Regions from separate parts of the Methylobacterium sp. 1A genome, predicted to be linked through region 2. Evidence: riboswitches for the same ligand, from Rfam matches in the RefSeq annotation. Region 2 holds a riboswitch; each other region holds the start of a gene.
What was found. A riboswitch is a leader RNA that binds a small molecule or an ion and turns the genes downstream of it on or off. The one in region 2 is predicted to bind cobalamin.
Positions count from the first base shown of each region.

Region 1: it holds a riboswitch for cobalamin, as region 2 does, so the genes downstream of both, ACX9MN_RS12415 (TonB-dependent receptor plug domain-containing protein) here and ACX9MN_RS01530 (TonB-dependent receptor) in region 2, are expected to answer to the same signal.
Region 3: it holds a riboswitch for cobalamin, as region 2 does, so the genes downstream of both, ACX9MN_RS19205 (TonB-dependent receptor plug domain-containing protein) here and ACX9MN_RS01530 (TonB-dependent receptor) in region 2, are expected to answer to the same signal.

Region 1 is NZ_JBYQVE010000001.1:2,522,677-2,530,063, reverse strand. It holds gene ACX9MN_RS12430 (ABC transporter ATP-binding protein) at 1-121, opposite strand, end outside; gene ACX9MN_RS12425 (FecCD family ABC transporter permease) at 118-1,164, opposite strand; gene ACX9MN_RS12420 (ABC transporter substrate-binding protein) at 1,161-1,994, opposite strand; gene ACX9MN_RS12415 (TonB-dependent receptor plug domain-containing protein) at 2,003-3,973, opposite strand; cobalamin riboswitch at 4,093-4,301, opposite strand; gene ACX9MN_RS12410 (HoxN/HupN/NixA family nickel/cobalt transporter) at 4,399-5,454, opposite strand; gene ACX9MN_RS12405 (TonB-dependent receptor) at 5,854-7,387, opposite strand, start outside.
Region 2 is NZ_JBYQVE010000001.1:323,337-330,723, reverse strand. It holds gene ACX9MN_RS01555 (HAD-IA family hydrolase) at 1-276, opposite strand, end outside; gene ACX9MN_RS01550 (hypothetical protein) at 359-739, opposite strand; gene ACX9MN_RS01545 (alpha/beta fold hydrolase) at 941-1,654, shown strand; gene ACX9MN_RS01540 (RluA family pseudouridine synthase) at 1,621-3,021, opposite strand; gene ACX9MN_RS01535 (NUDIX domain-containing protein) at 3,260-3,598, opposite strand; cobalamin riboswitch at 3,736-3,928, shown strand; gene ACX9MN_RS01530 (TonB-dependent receptor) at 4,214-6,397, shown strand; gene ACX9MN_RS01525 (PepSY domain-containing protein) at 6,391-7,387, shown strand, end outside.
Region 3 is NZ_JBYQVE010000001.1:3,982,300-3,989,686, reverse strand. It holds gene ACX9MN_RS19220 (TonB-dependent siderophore receptor) at 1-568, shown strand, start outside; gene ACX9MN_RS19215 (acetyltransferase domain-containing protein) at 568-1,749, shown strand; gene ACX9MN_RS19210 (VOC family protein) at 1,864-2,337, opposite strand; cobalamin riboswitch at 2,551-2,759, shown strand; gene ACX9MN_RS19205 (TonB-dependent receptor plug domain-containing protein) at 2,879-4,849, shown strand; gene ACX9MN_RS19200 (ABC transporter substrate-binding protein) at 4,858-5,691, shown strand; gene ACX9MN_RS19195 (FecCD family ABC transporter permease) at 5,688-6,734, shown strand; gene ACX9MN_RS19190 (ABC transporter ATP-binding protein) at 6,731-7,387, shown strand, end outside.

The sequences.
Region 1 (7,387 bases), 2.2 Mb from region 2:
TGCCGGCTCCGTTCGGGCCGACCAGCCCGATGAAACGACTGGGCTCCAGGATCAGATCGATGTCCGAGACGATGGTCCGTCCATCCAGCGTCACCTGGGCGTCGTGCAGGCCGAGGCTCATGCCCGCCTCCCGCGACCGCGCAGGAGCAGCACGATCAGGAACGGCGCCCCGACCAGCGCGGTCACCACGCCGAGCTTGAGTTCGGGTCGGGTGGCGAGCATGCGCACCCCGATATCCGCTGCGAGGACCAGGACCGCCCCCGCGAGGCCGCTCGGCAGCAGGCACGCACCGGGACGAGCACCGACGAGGGGTCGCATGAGGTGCGGCACGACGAGGCCGACGAAGCCGATGGCACCGGAAACCGCGACCCCGCTGCCGACGGCCAGGGCCGCACCGGTGACGAGACGCAGGCGCACGGAGACCAGACGGACCCCGAGGCTCGCGGCGGTGTCCTCGCCGAGCGTCAGGGCGTCGAGCGCGGAGCCGGTCGACAGCATGAGGGCCCAGCCGACAGCCATCAGCGGCAGGCATAGGAGCACGTGGTCCAGGCTGCGGTCGCTGAGCGAGCCCATGAGCCAGAACACGATCTCCAGGGCCGCGTAGGGGTTCGGCGACAAATTCAGCGCCAGCGCGGTCAAAGCCCCGGCCAGGCTCGACAGCCCGACTCCTGCGAGGATCAGCCCGAGGGTGCTGCTGCCGCGGGCGGCGAGCGCGTTCAGGAGGAGCGCGGCGACGCCGGCGCCCGCGATGCCGCCGAGCGGCAGGGCAAGGCTCATGGTGGCGGCGAAACCGCCGTAGAAGACGACGACCGCGCCGAGCGCCGCCGCGGAGGAGATGCCGAGGATGCCCGGGTCCGCGAGCGGGTTGCGCAGGTAGCCCTGCATCGCGGCGCCGGTCAGGCCGAGACTGAAGCCGACCAGGGCTCCAAGCAGGGCGCGCGGAACACGAAGCTCCCACAGGACCAGGGCCGGCAGCGTCGTGCGGCCGGCGATGAGGTCCGAGAAGGCGGCGGGCACGTCGAAGGGCGAGTAGCCGATGGCGATGGAGGCGAGCGTCAGCCCGACGACGGCAATGCCGAGGATAACGACGACGGCGCGCCTGGCCCGCGGCGTGCCGAGGCGCCGGGATACCGGCGGGCTGATCGCGGTGATGGGGGCCTTCATGGTCCGGGCGCCCGTTCGTTCGCAGCCTCGGCGAGCCGCGCCACGACCTCCGCGACCTGTGGCCCCGGACAGGTCCAGAGGCGGTTCGGGATGTCGACCGTCCGGTGCGCTCGCGCGAGCGCCTGGAAGACGGGATGGTGCAGCAGCGTGTCGGCGAGCGAGGGCGAACCAGGCGCGCCTTCATCGACCACGATCAGGTCAGGGTTCGCCAGCGCCGCGGCTTCGAGGGGCACCTGCCCGAAGCGGTCACGCCCGATCTCGGCCGAGACGTTAACGAGGCCGGCGGCGCGGATCAGCGCGTCCCCGAGCCCGCCAGGTGCGACCGTGAAGGCGTTCGGACGCATCACCAGGGCGCGCAGAGGCTGCCTGGCCGGTACGATGGCGGCTAGACGCGCATCGAGCGCCGCCACCATCGCCTCGCCCCGTTCGGGGTGACCAAGGGCTTCCGCGACCCGCCGGATCTGCGCCCGGACGCCGTCGAGGTCGGCCGGCACGCCGAGTTCGAGCACGGGGGCGCCGACGCGCTTCAACATGCCCACCGTCGTGCGGGTCGTGAAGGCACCGGCGATCACGAGGTCGGGCTTCAGGGCTACGACCTCCTCGGTCAGGCCCCGCGTCACAGGCAGCCCAACCGCCTCGGTCGCCACGGTCGACCCACGTGGATCTCGGGCGAGGTAGGTGACGGCCAGAACCTGGTCGCGATCCGCGAGCCGCAGGACGAGCTCGTCGGCGCACAGGTTCATCGAGACAACGCGTACCGGTCCTTCCGCCGCGCTCAGGGGCGCGGCGGACAGGAGTGCCATCATGGCGAGCACGAGGCGCCTCGGCATCCGCGACCTCAGAACGACGTCACGCGGACGCCGCCGAAGACGGCGAGCCCCGGCCCCTGGAAGCCGGTCGGGTTCTGGTAGCGCTGGTCGAACAGGTTATCGATCCGCCCGAACACCGTCAGGGTCTCGCTCCAGGCATAGTTGACCGACAGGTTCACCAGCGTGAAGCCGGGGGCCTTCAGGCGGGGTACGGAGAAGTCCCTGTTTCCGTCCACGAACGACCCCAGCACGATGAGCGTGCCGGTCATGGTCAAGCCCGGCATCAGGTTCCAGATCGCGGTCGCGCTGACCTTGTTGCGGGGCCGGCGCAGCAGCTCCTGGTGGACGATCTCGTCCTTCGTCACCGTGGTGGTCCAGTCGAGCCGCCCGCTCCAGAACTCGTTGAAGCGCAGGGCGACGAAGCTCTCGGTGCCGTAGGCAGTTGCACGGCCGACGTTCACGTTGGTGGAGAAGGTCGGGTAGTAGGCCGTCTGGATCAGGTTTTTGAAGTCGGTCTGATAGTAGGTTGCGCCCACGGTCATGAAGCCGTCGAACAGCGGCTGCTCGAAGCCGCCGTCGAATCCGAAGCTCTCCTCGGGCCGCAGGTTCGGGTTCCCGAAGAAGCGGAAGCCCGGATAGTCCTGATAGAGCTGGCTTAGGGTCGGCGGCTTGAAACCGGTGCCGACGCTGCCCTTCAGGCGGGTCCCAGTGACGGGCACGATGTAGCTCGGCGCCACCCGGTAAGTGGTCGCGCCGCCGAACTGGTCGTTCGCGTCGCGCCGGATGTTGGCGACCAGCGCGGCGCCCGCGAAGGGCATCGTCTGAAGCTCGGCGAAGCCGGCGGTGTTGCCGTTGGACCGGTCGATGCCGGTCGTCTCGAAGCGCTCATCCTCGCGCTGGGCACCGAACAGCACGAGGTTGCCGGGTGAGAATTGCCAGTCGCCGCGGTAATCGAACCGGGTTCGTTCACCGAGGTAGGTGGTGGGCGTCGGCGGCGCTAGCGGGTCGAGCGGGCCGGCGAACAGGCGGTCGAACTTGGAGTAGTTCGCGCCGAAGACATTGTGGAAGCCCGGCACCGGCGTCCACTCGGCCTCGCCCCTCATAATCAGTTGCTGCTGGTCGTTGAGGTTACGGTACGGCAGCGGCGCGTACGGGAAGCCGCCGTCGGCCTGATCTAGATACGCGCTATCGGAGAAGCGCAGGACGTAGTTGAGACGGAACTCGTCGGTGAGTTGCGCCCCGAGCTTGGTCGAGACCGTCTTGATGTCGGTGAAGGCGGTCCGCAACGGCACCCCGCGAGGCAGCAATTCGAACGGCGTGACCTGGACGGCGGATTGCCGGATGTGGCCGACCGAAACCGAGTAGTCGAAGATCCCCTCCGAGCCGGAGATGTTGCCGAACTGGTTGAACGTGCCGAACGAGCCGCCCTCGACCGTCGCCGTCGCCCGGGCCGGGCCCTCGCCGCGCTTGGTCACGACGGAGATGACGCCGCCGATGGCGTCGGCCCCGTAGAGGCCGCTCTGGGGCCCGCGCAGCACTTCGATCCGCGAGAGGTCGTAGGTCTGCAGCTGGCTGAAATCGAAGGAGCGGTTCGGGGTCGAGGGGTCGTTGACGTCGATGCCGTCGATCTGGACCTTCACGTGGTTCGAGTTGGTGCCGCGGACGAAGACCGAGGTCTGGCCGCCGGCGCCGCCGGTCTGCACGACGTTGAGGCCCGGCACCTGCTGCAGGGCATCCGGCACCGTCCGGCGCTGCTGCTCCTGAAGCAGGCGGTCGGTGAGGACGGTGACGCTAGAACCCGTGTTGGCGATCGGCGTAGGCACGCCGGTGGAAGAGACGGAGATCTCGGACAGCGAGACCGCGGCCTGCGTGCCTCCCTGAGCATCGGCGAAGGGCGCGGCGACCTGCTGCGCGCGGGCGGGAATGGAGACGAGCAGCGCGGATGCGGCGCAGGACAGCGCCAGGCTACGCCGAAGCGCGGTGGGAACGGGATAGGACACGGGACGGCCTCGGGGGACGGCTGTGGCACGTCACCGCGAACGAGGCCTCGGCAGTCGCGTCCGCAAGGGAACCACGACGCCGCGACACCTCCCAGGACACCCCGCCCGGCAAGCTCCGCGTGTGACCACGGCTGACGGCAGGTCTCCTGGCTCGCGGGTCGTCGCCCTCTCATCGTCTTCCCGGGCGAGGCCGCCCAGTGACGTCGTGATGAAGGACTCGCCGCTTACAGTTGCGGGGGCAGCCGCGGCATCGGCCGAGCCCTCACGGGCGTGGCCTCACCGCGTTCCCTTTTGATCCCCGAGGGGAACCGTCACGCTCAAGCTAGGCTGCGGTGTGTCTATCCGTCAACGTGTGGAAACAAGTTGTTCAGATTTGTGGCGTCCGGGACGGATCGACCGTTGTCCTGGTTGTTAGGCTTGAGCGGTCAGGGGGCATCTGCCGGTCTAACCTCGACACGGTCGAACCCACCGAGGCGATAGATAAGGAACGACAGGAGCCACGCCGCCGCGAATAGGCCCACGATGCCGAAGCCCATCACGCCGAAATGGTCGTTGATTGCGGCGACCCGCTGCCAGAACCAGCCCTGGAGGTTGAGTTTGCCCGCCAGGAGGTTCAGCGCCTCCAGCGTGCCGACCACCAGCGCGACCGCCACCGACACCAGGGTGATGGTGAGGTTGTAGAACAGCTTCCGCATCGGCTGGACATAGGCCCAGCTGTAGGCGCCGAGCATCAGCACGCCATCGGTCGCGTCGACCAGCGTCATCCCTGCTGTAAACAGCGCCGGGAAGACCAGGATCGTCCAGATGTCGGTGCCTTGGCTCGCCTGGGCGGCCGACAGTCCGAAGAGGCTCACCTCCGTGGCGGTGTCGAAGCCGAGCGCGAACAGCAGACCCAGCGGGTACATGTGCCATGAGCGCGTTACGAGGCGGAACAGCGGCCGGAGGATCCGGGCGAGAACGCCTTGGTTGGCGAGCAGCATGTCGAGGTCAGCCTCGACGTAGCGGCCGGTGCGCCTAACCTGTCGAAACGCGCGCCAGACGCCCACCAAGACAACGAGGTTCACGATGCCGATGATGATGAGGAAGGCGGCCGAGACGCCGGTGCCGATCAGGCCGCCGAGTTCCCGGTAGCCTTCCGAGGCCGTGATCAGGGTGGTCGAGGCCAGCGCAACCGCGGCCGCTGCCACCACCACGACGGTGGAGTGTCCGAGCGCGAACCAGAAGCCGACCGAGACCGGCCTCTGGCCCGCCTGCATCAGCTTGCGCGTGACATTGTCGATGGCGGCGATGTGGTCGGGATCGACCGCGTGACGCAGCCCGAAGACGTAGGCCAGCAGCGCGGTCGAGAGCAGGGCCGGCTGCCCCGCGAACAGGCCGTAGGCCCAGGACCACACCGCGATGTTGGCCGCGATCAGGACGAGGTAGAGCAGACCGATACGGCGCCGGACGACGCCGGGCGCCGTACCCTTCGATTGGACCATCCCTTTTTTCCATCCCCTATCCGTCCGACCTTGCCACGCCGCGGCGGCTTGGCGGGATCCCGTCGCCCGCCTGACCACCGTGTCGATGCATCTCCCGGCCAATGCTTGAGCGGCGCAGGAGCCTCTGCGCGTCCGCCGATGTCCAGATCACCCCGCCGCGCGGCTTTTGCACGGCGCGTCGCGTCAGTTCAGTCGCGACGGCCTGGGCGGAGCGCCCCTGGTCTCGCATGATGGCTTCCAGCAGGGGCATCATGCCGACGACGTAGCGATGCGCGCGAGCCATCGAGGCTCTGCGTCCGGCGTCACCGCTTCGTTTGGGTCGGGCGCCATCACCGACCGAAACCGGTGTTACGCGCTTCGCGGAGGCGTTCGCGATGTTGTCGGGTCGATGACGACGCATCAGAACCGCCCGGCGATGGTGAGGCGCACGGCCGTGGGCTCGACAGGGTGAAAGACGCGGTCGATTAGCCCCTCGGCCGGCTCGCCAGGCAGGCGGGATACGTAGGCGTAGGTGATCTGGTCGGACTTGCTGTTCGTCAGGTTCAGTACGTCCAACGAGACGCTGATGCCGTTCTCGAAGTTGTAGCCGACCCGGCCGTTAAGGAGCGCCGTCGGGCGCGAACGGATCGAGTTGTCCTCGATCAGCGGGCGCGGGCCGAAATAGCGGAACCGCAACGACCCGAACCAGCCGAGTGGCTCGCCGAAGATCACGCCCGCCGAAGCGATGGTCGTGGGGGCTTCCGGCACCCGGTTGCCGACCGGATCGTAGTCCGAGAACCGGGCGTTGGTAATCGTGAGATCGCCCTCCAGCGAGAGCCACGGCGTGACCGCATAGCGGTTTGTCCACTCGACGCCGAAGCGTCGGGTCGGACGGCTCGGCTCCGTCGTGCCGGTGTCGCCCTGGAACAGGTTCTCCGAGGCGAAGTCGAGCCGGAACAGCGCGACCGCCGTCTCCAGCCCGGCGATGGACCGGTTTCGTAGACCGATCTCGTAGCCCGTGGACGGCACGAGGAAGGGTGAGCGGGTCGTGTTGAAGAGGGACGACGTCGGATCGACGGTAGCGGTCACGCCGCGCACGTCGTTCGAGTGGAAGCCGCCGCCGTAGTTCACATACAGTTCGGTGTCGAACCACGGCCCGAGCACGAGGCCGAGCTTCGGGTTGACGATGGCGTCCCGCGCCTTGCCGGAATTGGCCGGCGTGTCCGAGACGACGCTGGCGTAGTAACCGTCGGCACGGAAGCCGACGCTGGTGCGTAGCCAATCAGTCCAGCGGACCCGGTTGTCGAAGTAGAAAGCTCCGCTCGTCTCCAGCACGCGGTCGTCGAGTACGCCGGAGCGGTACTGGCGGTTCGTCGTATTGAACAGGCCGACGCGGATCGAGTCCGTGCGGGTCTGGACGCCGATCTCGTTCTCCATGGGCAGGCCGAACAGGTCACCCTGGAAGATGTGCAGGGCCTCGCCGCCGCCGATGATGCGTTGGTCGAGCTGGTGGAACTGGTCGCCATTGACCGGGTCGTTCAGGAAGTAAGTGAAGTCGTTGAACAGGTTGAGCTGCGAGCGGATCACATAGGCCGAGGCCCGGGTGATGCCGGTGTCGTCCGTCGCGCTGAACTTGCCCGAGATCGAGAAGCGGGACGTGTCGCCCCCGTCGGTTGGGTTGATCGTGCCGTAGCGGCTGATCAGCCCCTCTGTGACGGCCCGCTCAGGGATCTGGTTGGTGGCCGTCCACTTCGCCGCGTAAGCCATGCCGGTGACGGAGAAGCCGTCCAGCGCCGTTCCCTGGCTGTAGCGGGCCACGCCGTTGATCTTGCGCAGGGCGTCCGGGACGACCCAAGGGCCGTTGTAGACCTGCGCCTCGCCGGCCAGGAGGAGGTTGCCCTCGCCGAGCGGGACGTTGGTTATCGAGAGCGCCCGCTTGTAGCCGAAGCTGCCG
Region 2 (7,387 bases):
GTCGGCCATGCCGGGGAACAGGGGCTCCTCGTGGGCGGGGTCGAGCCGCAGGCGGTTGTAGGCCTGCTTGTAGCTTTCCGAGAGTTCCGCGACCGGGCCGTCCTCGCCGACGAGGCGCCGGAAGGCCTGCGGCAGCGACAGGCCGACCACCGACAGGGCCTCCCGCCGCCCGGGCGCCGGCAGGCCGTTCTCCGCGAACGCCACCTCCTGGGCCGCCACGATCAGGTGCTGGCTGTCGACGAGGGTGCCGTCGACGTCGAAGACGACGAGCCTCATCGCGACCGACGCGCCGGAAGTCGCGCCGGAAGTCGCGCCGCGAGCCGCCCCGCCGGCGCGGGTGAAAGGAGGCGGGTCCCCGTCACGGCTTGCGGCCCGGCTGGGCTGGCGCGGCCGCGGCGGGCTGGCCGCCGGGGATCCGGGTCCGCTCGTAGCCGAGCCGGCACCGGATCAGGAAGCGCCGGCGCTTGCCGCCGCGCAACCCGCGCTGATGCGAGGCGCGGTTGCAGGCCGCGTAGGAGCGCCGCCGGCGCTCCGCGCGGGCACTGTTGGCGGTGCGCGGGGCGGCCTGCGCGGGCGCCGCGCCCGGGGCGGGCGCCGGGGCCGGATGCGGGGTCGCCGTCTCGGGGGGGTGGGTGCCGTTCGCCGTCGGCGCCGCCCTGGTCGTCTCGCCCGGCGCGGCATGCGCGATCGGCCCGGTGAGGCACAGGGCGGCGAGGCAGGCCAGCATCGCGAGCTTCATGTGTCAGGGTCTCGAACCGCCGGGAACAGGCCCCGCGGCGGATCGGCGGGGCGCGGGGCAGCATATGAGGCGGCGCGGCCGGTTGCCAAGGCATGCGCCGCGCGGGACGCCCGGACCGCACCCGACTTTCACCGGAGATGCCGCGGCGCTGACGGGCGCTCGCGTGACGGTTATCTGGGGGACGGGAAGGGTGATCCGGCGATGAACCTCGTGCTGCTGCCCGGCTTCATGACCGATGCCGACCTCTGGTCGGACGTGGTCGCGCGCCTCGCCGAGGTGGGTCCGATCACGCACGGCGACCTCGCGCGGGACGCCGCGATCGCCGACATGGCGCGCCGCGTCGCCGCGGAGGCGCCGCCGCGCTTCGGGCTCGTGGGCTTCTCCATGGGCGGCTACGTCGCCCGCGCGGTCGCCCGGCTCGTGCCGGACCGGGTGGAGGCGCTGGTCCTCGTCGCCACCTCGTCGCGGGCCGACACGCCGGCCCAGGCGCGCCGGAAGGCGGCCGCCGTCGCCCATATCCGCCAGCAGGGCTACCGGGGCCTCAGCCGGTCGGCGATCCTCCAGTCGGTGCACCCGGACCGCACCGGCGACGGCGCCCTCCTGAGCCGGATCCGGCAGATGGGCGACCGCCTCGGCGGAGAGGTCTTCCTGCGCCAGGCCGGGCAGGCGCGCGAATCCGATGGCGACCGCCTCGGCGCGATCGGCTGCCCGACCCTGGTCGTGGCGGCGGCCCAGGATGCCCTGCGCAGCCTCGACGAGGCGCGGGAGCTCCGCGACGGCATCCCGGGCGCGACGCTGAGGGTGATCGACGGGTCGGGCCACATGCTGCCGCTCGAGGCCCCGGACGCGCTGGCGGACGCGATCGTGCCCTGGCTGCGGGCTCAGGCCTCCGGAGCCTCGACGATCGGGTCGTAGCGGGCGGCGTCGAAGCCCAGGAGATTCCAGCTCTGCGCCATGTGGGGCGGGAGCGGCGCGCTCACGTCGACCGGCTTGCCGGTCCGCGGGTGCGGGATGACGATCCGCCGGGCGAGCAGGTGGAGGCGGTTCTGGATGCCGCCCGGCAGCTCCCAGTTCTCGACGGAGAAGTATTTCGGGTCGCCCACGATCGGGTGGCCGATATGGGCCGCGTGGGCGCGCAGCTGGTGCGTGCGGCCGGTGACCGGCTTGAACGACAGCCAGGACAGCTTCTGGGCCGCCTGATCGACCATCGCGTAGTAGGTCAGCGCGTGGCTCGCGCCCTCGTCGCCGTGCTTGGCGACCCGCATCCGCGCGTCGGCGTCGGTGGGCTCCTCCTTGGCGAGGTAGGTCGAGACGCGTCCCTGCCGGACCCGCGGCACGCCCGCGGTGAGCGCCCAGTAGATCTTCCGCGCCGCCCGGGACCGGAAGCTCTTGGCCAGCGTCGCGGCGGCGAGCCGGGTCTTGGCGATGATCAGGCACCCGGCCGTGTCCTTGTCCAGCCGGTGGACGAGGCGCGGCTTCTGGCCGTCCGGACCCGTGAGGGCGGCGAGCAGGCCGTCCACGTGTCGGACCGTCCCCGAACCGCCCTGGACCGCGAGGCCGAAGGGCTTGTTGAGGATCATCATGTCGGCATCCTCGTAGAGGATCAGCGACCGGATGAAGGCGGCGTCGTCCTGCTCGCGGGCGGCGCTGCGCGGCCGCTCGGTGGACTGGTCGAGGCGCAGCGGCGGCACGCGCACGCTCATGCCCGGCTCCAGCCGGTCGTTCGGCTTGGCGCGCTTGCCGTCGACCCGCAACTCGCCCTTGCGGACGATGGTCTGCACGCGGGTGAAGGGCAGGAGCGGGAAGCGGGCGGTGAGGAAGCGGTCGATCCGCATCCCGGCCTCGTCCGGCTCGACGGTCAGGGTCTGCACGCCGGAGGCGAGGGTCGCGGAGGCGGCGGCGCGCTGCTCGCGCCGGGTCGGACCGGGCGCGGGGGCAGAGGCGAGGGCCGGGGAGGGGGCCGCCGAGCGCTTGGCCGGCGGCCGGCCGGCGGGCTTGCCCGCCGCGGCGTCGCGCGGTGCGGCGGCGTCGCGGCGCGGCTTCGGCGGCCGGGCCGGCGCCGGGGCCGCAGCGGCCTGCGCGCCCCAGGGATCGCGGGTGCCGGCATCCTCGCCGCGGTTGCGGGCCGCGCGCTCGGCGGCGTCGCGGGCGCTGGTGCGCGGGCCCGTGCGGGCGCGGCCGTCGGCCTGGGCCTTGCCGCCCCTGAACTTGCTGGCGCTGGACTTGCCGGCCTGAGGCTTGCGCCCCGTCGGCCCGCCGCTTCTGGGAGGTCGTATCGTCATGCTTCCGCCGGCACCCGTCTCCGCGTCGGACGGAGCGTCCGGGCGCATGGGCCGCGGCGTCGCGGACGTCCGGACCGATGGGATTGCCCGGCTGTAGCATCGCCCGCGCCGAGCGGCAAAGGCGGTGGGCCGGCCCGGTCCGTCAGGGCTCCGCGCGCCACGCGTCGCGGAGGCGGTCCTTCAGGCCGGCGGGGAAGAGGTCGGGACCGCCCGGCACGTCGAGCCCGTCCAGATCGCACTACCGCGCCACGCAGGCGGTGCCGGAATCCTCGTGGAACACGAAGCGCTCCTGCCCGTCGAACCGCCCCGGCGGCAGGGCGACGGGGAACAGGAACAGCACCTCGTGCCCGACCTGCCCCTCGTGCGTGAAGATGTTCTCCATGACGCGGGGCCCGCCGAGCACCGAGACGGTGACGCCGAGCTCCTCCCGGAACTCCCGGATCAGGGCGTCCTCGACCCGCTCGCCGAACGCGATGCTGCCGCCGAGCGGCCGGACGCCCTTCAGCCGCCCGTCATCCGTGCGGACCTCGGCCACGAGCAGGCTGTTGCCGCGCCGGGGCAGACCCAGTGCCTTCACGCGAATCTCCGCAGGGGGCCGCCAGACCGTCATCCCGCAGGGGCTAGCCCGTCGTCGGCGAGGCCGCAACGGACCGGCGCACAGCGCGCCGATCCACGGCAACAACCGGACACACGGTTGACGCCCGCCCCCGCTACGGCCAAGCTGTGTTCGACGGTTCCCCTCGGGGATCAAAAGGGAACGCGGTGAGGGGTTCGCCCCGAAGCCGCGGCTGCCCCCGCAACTGTAAGCGGCGAGCCCTTCACCACCACGTCACTGGGTCACCCCGGGAAGACGGTGCGAGGGCGGCGACCCGCGAGCCAGGAGACCTGCCGTCAGCCGTGGTCACACGCGAAACGCGCCGGGCGGGGTGTCCTGGCGGGTGTCGAGGCGACGCAAGTCCCGAGGGGAGGCGGCCGCCAAGGCCTCGTTCGCGGTGACGTGCCACAGCAAGCGCGCCCGCGACGCCGTTCCCCATGCCCGTCTCCGCTGTCCCGACTCCCTCGAGCCCTGTCGCAGGACGCCGTCGCGCGCCCGCACGGGCAGAGGCTACCGGACAGCGGGCGCATTGTAATGTTATTACAATGCCTGTAGGACGCGGGGGCCGGCGCGCGCCGTGCACGGACCACTTTCCCCATGTCTCCATCGACCAATCGCTCCTGCCTCGGCGGGCGGGCCCCCCTCTGCGGCGTTCTCCTCGCGCTCCTCGCCAGTCCGGCCGCCGCACAGGAGGCGGTCACGCTGGATGAGCTGTCGGTCGCGGGCGCGGGCGGCGACCCAGGCCGCCTCCCGCCGAACGGGCTCAACCTGCGCACGCCCGACCGGACCGCGAGCCGCCTCGGCCTGACGCCGCTGGAGACGCCCGCCAGCCTCGACATCGTGTCGGGCGAGACCGCGCGGCTGCGCGGCCAGGACACGATCGCCGAGGCCGTGACCCAGGACGCGACCGGCATCACCACCATCGCGGCGCCCGGCAACGGCAACGGCGCGTTCACGTCCCGCGGCTTCGCCGGCCCGAACTCGATCCAGCAGCTCTACGACGGCACCCGCTTCTACGTCGGCGCCAACACCGTGACCTTCCCGTTCGACACGTGGAACGTCGAGCGGATCGAGGTGCTGCGCGGGCCGTCCTCGGTGCTCTACGGCGACGGCGCCATCGGCGGCGTCATCAACGTGGTGCCCAAGAAGCCGGTCTTCGTGCCGATCAACGCCGCCCGCGCGGTGATCGGCACCGACGGGGTCGCGCGGCTCGCCCTCGATTCCGGCGGCCCGCTGGGCCAGGCGGAGTACGGCGACACCTTCGCGTACCGCCTCAACGTCAGCGGCAACCGCGCCGACGGCTGGATGCGGCCGGAGGGCGATTTCCGCAACCTCGCGGTCTCCGCCGCCCTGCTGTTCCGGCCGAGCGCCGACCTCGCCTTCACCCTGAGCCACGATCTCGGCTACCAGGAGCCCGCCCGCTACTGGGGCACCCCGCTGGTCGAGGGACGGATCCCGGATCTCATCCGGTTCAACAACTACAACGTCCGCGACGCGAAGATCACCTGGGCCGACAACTGGACCCAGCTCAAGACCGAGTGGTCCCCCTCGGCCGACATCACGATCCGCAACACCGCCTACCGGCTGACCAGCCGGCGTCACTGGCTCGACGTCGAGCAGTACAGCTACAACCGCGGCACCGGGCTCGTGGACCGGGGCGACTACCTGGAGATCTACCACAGCCAGGAGCAGGTCGGAGACCGCCTCGACGCGACGTTCCGGGGCAGCCTGTTCGGGCTGCCGAACCAGTTCGTGGCCGGCTTCGACGTGAATCACATCGACTTCCGCCACACCAACAACTTCTACTTCGACCAGACCACGAGCGTGCCGCTCACCGGCTACGATCCGGGCCTGTTCCCGCAGAACGGCCGGGCGCGCCCGGCCTACGCGACGCAGACGAGCCAGGCCTCGGTCTTCGCCGAGGACCGGGTGATCCTGTCGGACAAGCTCTCGTTCCTCACCGGCGTGCGCCTCGACGTGCCGACGCTGAACCGCGAGGACCTGCAGACGGGATCGCGGTTCGAGAAGACCTATCGGGCGCTCGGCTACCGGTTCGGCCTCGTCTACAACCCGACGCCGGACAGCGCGCTCTACGCCCAGTACAGCTTCGCCACCGACCCGGTGAACAGCCTGATCACGCTGTCGCAGTCGCTGGCCGGCTTCAAGCTCGCGACCGGCGATCAGGTCGAGATCGGCGCCAAGGGTCTGGCCTTCGACGGCGCCCTCGAATGGACCGTCGCGGGCTACCGGATCGTCAAGGACAACCTGATCTCGGCGATCCCCGGCCAGCCGACGCTGTCCACGCAGGTGGGGAGCCAGTCCTCGCAGGGCTTCGAGCTGGCGCTCGGCTGGCGCTTCGCGCCGGGCTGGCGGCTCGACGGCAACCTCGCGCTCCTCCACGCGCAGTACGACCGGTTCGACCAGACGGTGAACGGCGCCACCGTCTCGTACGCCGGCAACCAGCCGATCGACGTGCCCGAGCGCGTGGCCAACCTCTGGCTGACCTGGGACGTCACCCGCGACTGGACCGCGCGGGTCGGGCTGCAGAACGTCGGGCAGGTCTACAGCGACTTCGGCAACACCGCGCGGCGCCCCGCCTACAACCTCGTCAACGCGGTCCTGGACCATCAGGTGACGGCGGACTCGCGCCTGTCCGTTCGGGTCTACAACCTGTTCGACAAGGTCTACGCGATCTCGGGCAACGCCGTGAACGGGGTCGGGACCAACTGGCTGCTCGGGCGCCCGCGCTCGGTCGAGGTCGCCTACACGGTGACGTGGTGAGCCGACCGCACCGGCTCGGCAAGGCGGGACGGCGCTGGCTGCTCCTGTTCCACCGCTGGGCCGGGATCGCCGCGGGGCTGTTCTTCGCGCTGTGGATCGGCTCCGGGCTGGTGATGCTCTACGTGCCGTTCCCGGCGCTCACCGAGGCCGAGCGGCTGTCGCGGCTCGCCCCGATCGCCTGGGATCAGGTCGCGGTCGCGCCGGACGCGGCGCTGCGGGTCGGTGGGCTCGCCGGCGTGCCGGCCGCCTTCGGCCTGGAGATGCGGGGCGACGAGCCGGTCTACCGGATCGCCGGCCACGACGGCACCCGGGTGACGGTCTCGGCACGGACCGGCGCGCGGCTCGGCCTGCTGACACCCGCAGACGCGCTGCGTGTCGCGGCCGGTGGTGCTCCGGCTGCGCAAGCCGAGCAGGTCGCGCGCGACCAGTGGACCGTCACGGCCCGCTACGACCCGCTCCGGCCCTTCCTGAAGGTGGCCCTCGGCGACGCCGCGGGGACCGAGCTCTACGTGTCTGCGGTGACCGGCGAGATCGCCCTCGACACGACACGCTTCGAGCGGGGCTGGAACTGGGTGGGTTCGGTGGCGCACTGGATCTACCTCACGCCGCTGCGGGCCCGGCCGGAGCTGTGGCGGACGATCCTGTTGTGGCTCTCCGGTTTCGCCGCCCTCGGCGCGCTGAGTGGAGGCGCGATCGGGATCTGGCGCCTGCGCCTTCGGCGGCGCTACGCGGCCGGGGCGGTCACGCCCTATCGCGGGCTGGCGCGCTGGCACCACCTGCTCGGCCTCGCGGGGGGCCTCGGCTTGAGCACGTTCATCGTCAGCGGCTGGATCTCCATGAACCCGAACCGCTGGTTCAGCGCGACCAGCCCGCCGGTAGCGTTGCGCGCCGCCTATGCCGGAACCTTGCCGGCGCTCGGCCTCGATCCGCACCGGCTCCGCGATGGCGCCGTGCCGGATACGCGCACCCTGCGCTTCGCCGCCATCGGTG
Region 3 (7,387 bases), 3.7 Mb from region 2:
GGCCGGCGTCAAGCTCGATCTCTTCACCGGCCTGAGCGTGACCGGCGCGGCGTTCCACATCGAGAAGGAGAACGTCCTCACGACCGACCCGAGGGACTTCTTCTTCCAGATTGCCGCCGGCGCCGTGCGTAGCCAGGGCTTCGACCTGAGCTTCGTCGGACAGGTTACACCCGAGTTCCGGGTTATCGGCGGCTATGCGTTCATCGACGCGGCGGTGACCCGCGACGAGGTTCTCAGGGTTGGCTCGCCGCTCCTCAACATTCCGCGCCACTCGGGCAGCCTGCTCGGCGTCTACGAAGTCCAGGCCGGCGACTGGAAGGGCTTCGGGTTCGGTGGCGGCGTCCGGGCTGTCGGCTCGCGCCTTGGGGACAGCGGCAACGAGGGGTTCCGGCTCCCGGGCTACGTGTTGACCGACGCCCTGGCCTACTACCGCTACGAGAACCTGCGGTTCGGGCTCAACGTCGATAACATCTTCGACGAGACCTACTACGAGCGCTCCTACAACGCCTTCTGGGTCGGCGTCGGCGAGCCCCGGCGGGTGACCGTCAGCATGACGGCGCGGTTCTGATGGGCGTGCGTCCGGGCACGCTGGAGGCGGCGACAGAGGCATCGGGCACGACCGGCCGTATCGCCTCCATCGACGCATTGCGCGGGCTGGTGATGGTGCTGATGCTCCTCGACCACCTGCGGGAAACCTGGTTCCTGCACGTTTCGGTCGCCGACCCGATGGATGCCAGAACCGCCCTGCCGGGCCTGTATCTCGCGCGCCTCGCGGTCAGCCTGTGCGCGCCGATCTTCATCGCGCTGACGGGCGTGGCCGCGTACCTGTTCAGCACCCGGCACACGCTGGCGGAGACGCGTGCCTATCTCGTGAAGCGCGGCCTCGTGCTGATGGCTCTGGAGGTCTTCTACCTCTCTGAGCTGTACTGGGGCGTCGCCAGCCCGACGCTTTGGCTTCAGGTGATCTGGTGCATCGGCGTGTGCATGATCGTCCTGGCGGCGATGATCGGCCTGCCGCGCTCGGTTCTCTTCGCGGTCGGGACGCTGATCGTTTGCGGGCACAATCTCCTCGACCCGATCCAACTCCGGCCCGATGATCCCTTCTTCGTCGCCTGGGCAATGCTGCACCAGCGCGACGTCATCGCGCTCCCATTCGGTCTAGTGGCCAAGACGACCTACCCGGTGCTTCCCTGGATCGGCGTCATCGCTCTCGGCTATGCCATCGGCCCGTGGTTCTTGCCCGGCGTCGCCCCACGGACGCGCAAGCGCCGATTTGCGGCCATCGGCATCACGATGCTGGTCGCCTTCGCGGTGCTACGCCTGGCGAACGGCTACGGGGACAAACCGTGGTTCGTCGTCGACGAGGACGCCCTGCGGACCGCGATGAGCTTCTTCGCGCTGACGAAGTATCCGCCCTCGCTGCTGTTCCTGCTGCTAACGCTCGGGATCGGGGCGCTATTGCTCGTCGCGCTGGAACGCATGGGCGACCGCCCGGTGGTCACAGCGCTGGCGGTGTTCGGCGGCGCGCCGCTCTTCTTCTACGTGTTTCACCTGACGGTTCTGCGGCTGCTCTACCACGGCGCGTTCGCGATCTGGGGCGTGACCCAAGGCACCGTGTTCGGTGTCGGCAATTACGCGTGGGTTCTGGTGTGGTACGCGGCGCTGATTCCGCCCCTCTACTTCCCGACGGCCTGGTTCTCCCGCCTCAAGGCATCGCGACGCGACATCGCTTGGCTCAAGTACCTCTGAAGTCGAACCCATCGGCTTGGCTATGCGACGGACTGGTTCCGAACCGAGGCGGTCGTTCGCCGGGCCTCCGTCGACTTCGGATCGGGATGGCAAGCGGTTCCCCGCCCGCCGGCATCAGAGATCTTGGACAGAAGCCGGCGGCTGCATGAACTCGATTGTCGCGCCGTCAGGGCCAACGGCGTAGATCACCCGCGTTCCAACCCGCGCACCGCTCGCAATCGGCTGCGGAATGCCTTGCGCCTTCCAACCGTAGGCAGCGATCCGCACCAGCAGCGCGTCGAGGTCATCGACGATAAGGGCCAGATGCGCGAAGCCAGGATCGAACGGCTTGGCCGGCGCGCTCGGTCGCTCCGGACCCTGATACTCCAGAAGTTCGATCGTTTGATCCGCGAGCGAAACGAGCGCCATGCGCACCTTCGCCCCATGCGCCCCGGTCACCTGACCGAGAAACTCGCCCCCCATCTCCCCCGTCCGCACAAGTCGCGCGCCGAGCCCGTCGATCCAGAACCGAAGGGCTTCGTCGAGGCAGGCGACCGCGAAGCCGACATGATCGGCACGCCGCACGGGGAGGCTCGTGTGTTCCGTCATGCGGGATGTCCTACCGGGAAAGAGGTCATTCGTCTGCAACGCGTCGTGGTCGGTCCCCCCGCTATGTCCGCTTCAATGCATCTGTCGTGAGGAAGCGGAAAGACAGAAACCACATCTTATGACGATCAGCCCGGCGCTCGCCCCTGCACAGCCCCTCCGACAGCAGACGCCGGGACAACGTTGCTCCGAGGATTGACGGATCGATGAGCCACAGCCTAGCTTGAGCGGGACGGTTCCCCTCGGGGATCAAAAGGGAACGCGGTGAGGCCACGCCCGTGAGGGCTCGGCTGATGCCGCGGCTGCCCCCGCAACTGTAAGCGGCGAGTCCTTCATCACGACGTCACTGGGCGGCCTCGCCCGGGAAGACGATGAGAGGGCGACGACCCGCGAGCCAGGAGACCTGCCGTCAGCCGTGGTCACACGCGGAGCTTGCCGGGCGGGGTGTCCTGGGAGGTGTCGCGGCGCCGTGGTTCCCTTGAGGACGCGGCCGCCGAGGCCTCGTTCGCGGTGACGTGCCACAGCCGTCCCCCGAGGCCGTCCCGTGTCCTGTTCCGTCCCGTCCGCGCTTCGGCGCAGCCTAGCCCTGTCCTGCGCCGTATCCGCGCTGCTCGTCTCCGCCCCCGCCCTCGCGCAGCAGGTCGCTGCGCCGTTCGCCGATGCCCAGGGAGGCGCGCAGGCCGCGGTCTCCCTGTCCGAGATCTCCGTGTCGGCTACCGGCGTGCCGACGCCGATTGCCAACACAGGATCGAGTGTCACCGTGCTCACCGACCGCCTGCTGCAGGAGCAGCAGCGCCGGACGGTGCCGGATGCCCTCCAGCAGGTGCCCGGCCTCAACGTCGTGCAGACCGGCGGCGCAGGCGGTCAGACTTCGGTCTTCATCCGCGGCACCAACTCGAACCACGTGAAGGTCCAGATCGACGGCATCGACGTCAACGACCCCTCGACCCCGAACCGCGCCTTCGACTTCAGCCAGTTGCAGACCTACGACCTTTCGCGGATCGAGGTGTTGCGCGGGCCGCAGAGTGGCCTCTACGGAGCCGACGCCATCGGCGGCGTCATCTCCGTTGTGACCAAGCGTGGCGAAGGGCCGGCACGGGCAACGGCGACCGTTGAGGGCGGCTCGTTCGGCACCTTCAACCAATTCGGCAACATCTCGGGCTCGGAGGGGATCTTCGACTACTCGGTGTCGGTCGGCCACATCCGTCAATCCGCCGTCCAGATCACCCCGTTTGAGCTACTGCCCCGCGGCGTGCCGCTGCGGACCGCCTTCACCGACATCAAGACGGTCTCGACCAAGCTCGGGGCGCAACTCACCGACGAGTTCCGTCTCAACTACGTCCTGCGCTTCTCCGATAGCGCGTATCTAGATCAGGCCGACGGCGGCTTCCCGTACGCGCCGCTGCCGTACCGTAACCTCAACGACCAGCAGCAACTGATTATGAGGGGCGAGGCCGAGTGGACGCCGGTGCCGGGCTTCCACAATGTCTTCGGCGCGAACTACTCCAAGTTCGACCGCCTGTTCGCCGGCCCGCTCGACCCGCTAGCGCCGCCGACGCCCACCACCTACCTCGGTGAACGAACCCGGTTCGATTACCGCGGCGACTGGCAATTCTCACCCGGCAACCTCGTGCTGTTCGGTGCCCAGCGCGAGGATGAGCGCTTCGAGACGACCGGCATCGACCGGTCCAACGGCAACACCGCCGGTTTCGCCGAGCTTCAGACGACGCCCTTCGCGGGCGCCGCGCTGGTCGCCAACATCCGGCACGACGCGAACGACCAGTTCGGCGGCGCGACCACCTTCCGGGTGGCGCCGAGCTACATCGTGCCCGGCACTGGGACCCGCCTGAAGGGCAGCGTCGGCACCGGTTTCAAGCCGCCGACCCTAAGCCAGCTCTATCAGGACTATCCGGGCTTCCGCTTCTTCGGGAACCCGAACCTGCGGCCCGAGGAGAGCTTCGGATTCGACGGCGGCTTCGAGCAGCCGCTGTTCGACGGGTTCGTGACCGTGGGTGCGACCTACTATCAGACCGACTTCAAGAACCTGATCCAGACGGCCTACTACCCGACTTTCTCGACCAACGTGAACGTCGGCCGTGCGACCGCCTACGGCACCGAGAGCTTCATCGCCCTGCGTTTCAACGAGTTCTGGAGCGGGCGGCTGGACTGGACCACCACGGTGACGAAGGACGAGATCGCCCACCAGGAGCTGCTGCGTCGGCCCCGCAACAAGGTCAGCGCGACCGCGATTTGGAACCTGATGCCGGGCCTGACCATGACCGGCACGCTCATCGTGCTGGGGTCGTTCGTGGACGGAAACAGGGACTTCTCCGTGCCCCGCCTGAAGGCCCCCGGCTTCACGCTGGTGAACCTGTCGGTCAACTACGCCTGGAGCGAGACCCTGACAGTGTTCGGGCGGATCGATAACCTGTTCGACCAGCGCTACCAGAACCCGACCGGTTTCCAGGGTCCGGGGCTCGCCGTCTACGGCGGCGTCCGCGTGACATCGTTCTGAGGTCGCGGATGAGGTCGCGCCTCACGCTCGCCCTCGTGGCAGTCATGTCCGCCGTAGCCAGTGGTGCGGCGGCGGCACCCGTGCGTGTGGTCTCGATGAACCTTTGCGCTGACGAGCTCGTCCTGCGGCTGGCGGACCGCGACCAGGTGCTGGCCGTCACCTACCTCGCACGTGACCCGCGCGGGTCGACGGTCGCGAGCCAGGCTGTCGGGCTGCCGGTCACGCGTGGTCTTACCGAGGAGGTCGTGGCCCTGAAGCCCGACCTCGTGATCGCCGGTGCCTTCACGACTCGCACGACCGTGGGCATGCTTAAACGCGTCGGCGCCCCCGTGCTCGAACTCGGCGTGCCGACCGACCTCGACGGCATCCGCGCACAGGTCCGGCAGGTCGCGGCGGCGCTCGGCCATCCCGAACGGGGCGAGGCGATGGTGGCGGCGCTCGATGCGCGACTTGCCGCCATCGTGCCGGCCAAGCGGCCTCTCCGCGCCCTGGTGATGCGCCCGAACGCCTTCACGGTGGCACCCGGCGGGCTCGGAGACGCGCTGATCCGCGCCGCCGGCCTCGTCAACGTCTCGGCCGAGATCGGGCGTGACCGCTTCGGGCAGGTGCCCCTTGAGGCCGCGGCGCTGGCGAACCCGGACCTGATTGTCGTCGATGAGGGCGCACCGGGCTCGCCATCGCTCGCCGACACCCTCCTGCACCATCCGGTTTTTCGGGCTCTCGCGCGGGCGCACCGGACGGTCGACATCCCGAACCGCTTCTGGACCTGTCCCGGTCCTCAGGTCGCGGAGGTGGTGGCGCGCCTCGCCGAGGCAGCGAATACGCAGGCGCCTCAGCCATGAACGCGCCGGTCACCTCGCTCCGTCCAACGGCCTCCCGTCGCCACGGTACGCCGCGCGCCCGGCGAACCCTCATCGCCGTCCTCGGGCTCACCACCCTCTCGCTGACGCTCGCCTCCATCACCATCGGCTACGCGCCCTTCGACGTGCCCGCCGCCTTCGCAGACCTCGTCGCCAGTCGCACGACGCTTCCGGCCCTGGTCCTGTGGGAGCTTCGCATCCCGCGCGCCCTGCTCGGAGTGCTGGTCGGCTTCAGCCTCGGCCTGACCGGCGCCGCGATGCAGGGCTACCTGCGCAATCCGCTCGCGGACCCGGGCATCCTCGGCATCTCCTCGGCCGCGGCTCTCGGTGCGGTCGTCGTCTTCTACGGCGGTTTCGCCGCTACCATGAGCCTTGCGCTGCCGCTCGGCGGCATCGCCGGTGCCGGTATTGCCGCGCTCCTTCTGAACGCGCTCGCCGCCCGCGGCAGCAGTACCCTCGGGCTGATCCTCGCAGGAGTCGGGTTGTCGAGCTTGGCCGGGGCACTGACCGCGCTGGCACTGAACCTCTCGCCGAACCCCTATGCGGCCCTGGAGATCGTGTTCTGGCTGATGGGCTCGCTCAGCGACCGCAGCCTGGACCACGTGCTCCTGTGCCTGCCGCTGGTGGTTGTCGGCTGGGCCCTCATGCTGTCGACCGGCTCCGCCCTCGACGCCCTGACGCTTGGCGAGGACACCGCCGCGAGCCTCGGGGTCGGCCTCGTTTCCGTGCGCCTGCGTCTCGTCACCGGTGCGGCCCTGGCCGTCGGGAGCGGTGTTGCGGTCTCCGGTGCCATCGGCTTCGTCGGCCTCGTCGTGCCGCACCTGATGCGACCCTTCGTCGGTGCCCGTCCCAGCGCGTGCCTGCTGCCGAGCGGCCTCGCGGGGGCGGTCCTGGTCCTCGCGGCGGATATCGGCGTGCGCCTGCTCGCCACCCGGCCCGAACTCAAGCTCGGCGTGGTGACCGCTCTGGTCGGGGCGCCGTTCCTGATCGTGCTGCTTCTGCGCAACCGAGGGAGGCGGGCATGAGCGTCAGCCTGCACGACATCAAGGTCACGCTGGATGGACGGACCATCCTTTCGGACATCGGTCTCACCCTGGAGCCCGGCCGCTTCGTCGGGCTGGTTGGCCCGAACGGAGCCGGCAAGACCACACTTCTTCGTGCCTTGGCGGGGCTCCTTGTCCCGACGCACGGTCAGGTCACCCTCGACGGCCGTCCGTTGTCCGGCTTGGCCCGCGAGGAGCGTGCCCGCCGCATCGCCGCCCTGTTCCAAGGGGCCGGCGTCGGCTGGCCGATGACGGTTCGCGAGATCGTGACGCTCGGCCGGCTGCCGCACCATCGTGCGTTCGCATCCCAGGCCGAGGCCGACGAGATTGCGGTGGCGCGGGCGATGGCGCGGACGGACATTGCCCATCTCGCTGACCGAGCCGAGCCGACCCTTTCCTCGGGCGAGCGCATGCGCGCGCTGCTCGCCCGGGCGCTTGCCGTCGAGGCGCCGTGGCTTCTCGTCGACGAACCAGTCACGGCCCTCGACCCAGCGCACCAGCTCCATGCGATGGTACTTCTTCGGGGCATCTCCCGAGACGGCACCGGTGTCGTGGCCGTGCTGCACGACCTGACGCTCGCGGCCCGGTTCTGCGACCGCATCGTCGTGCTGGCCGGTGGCCGCCTCGTCGCGGAC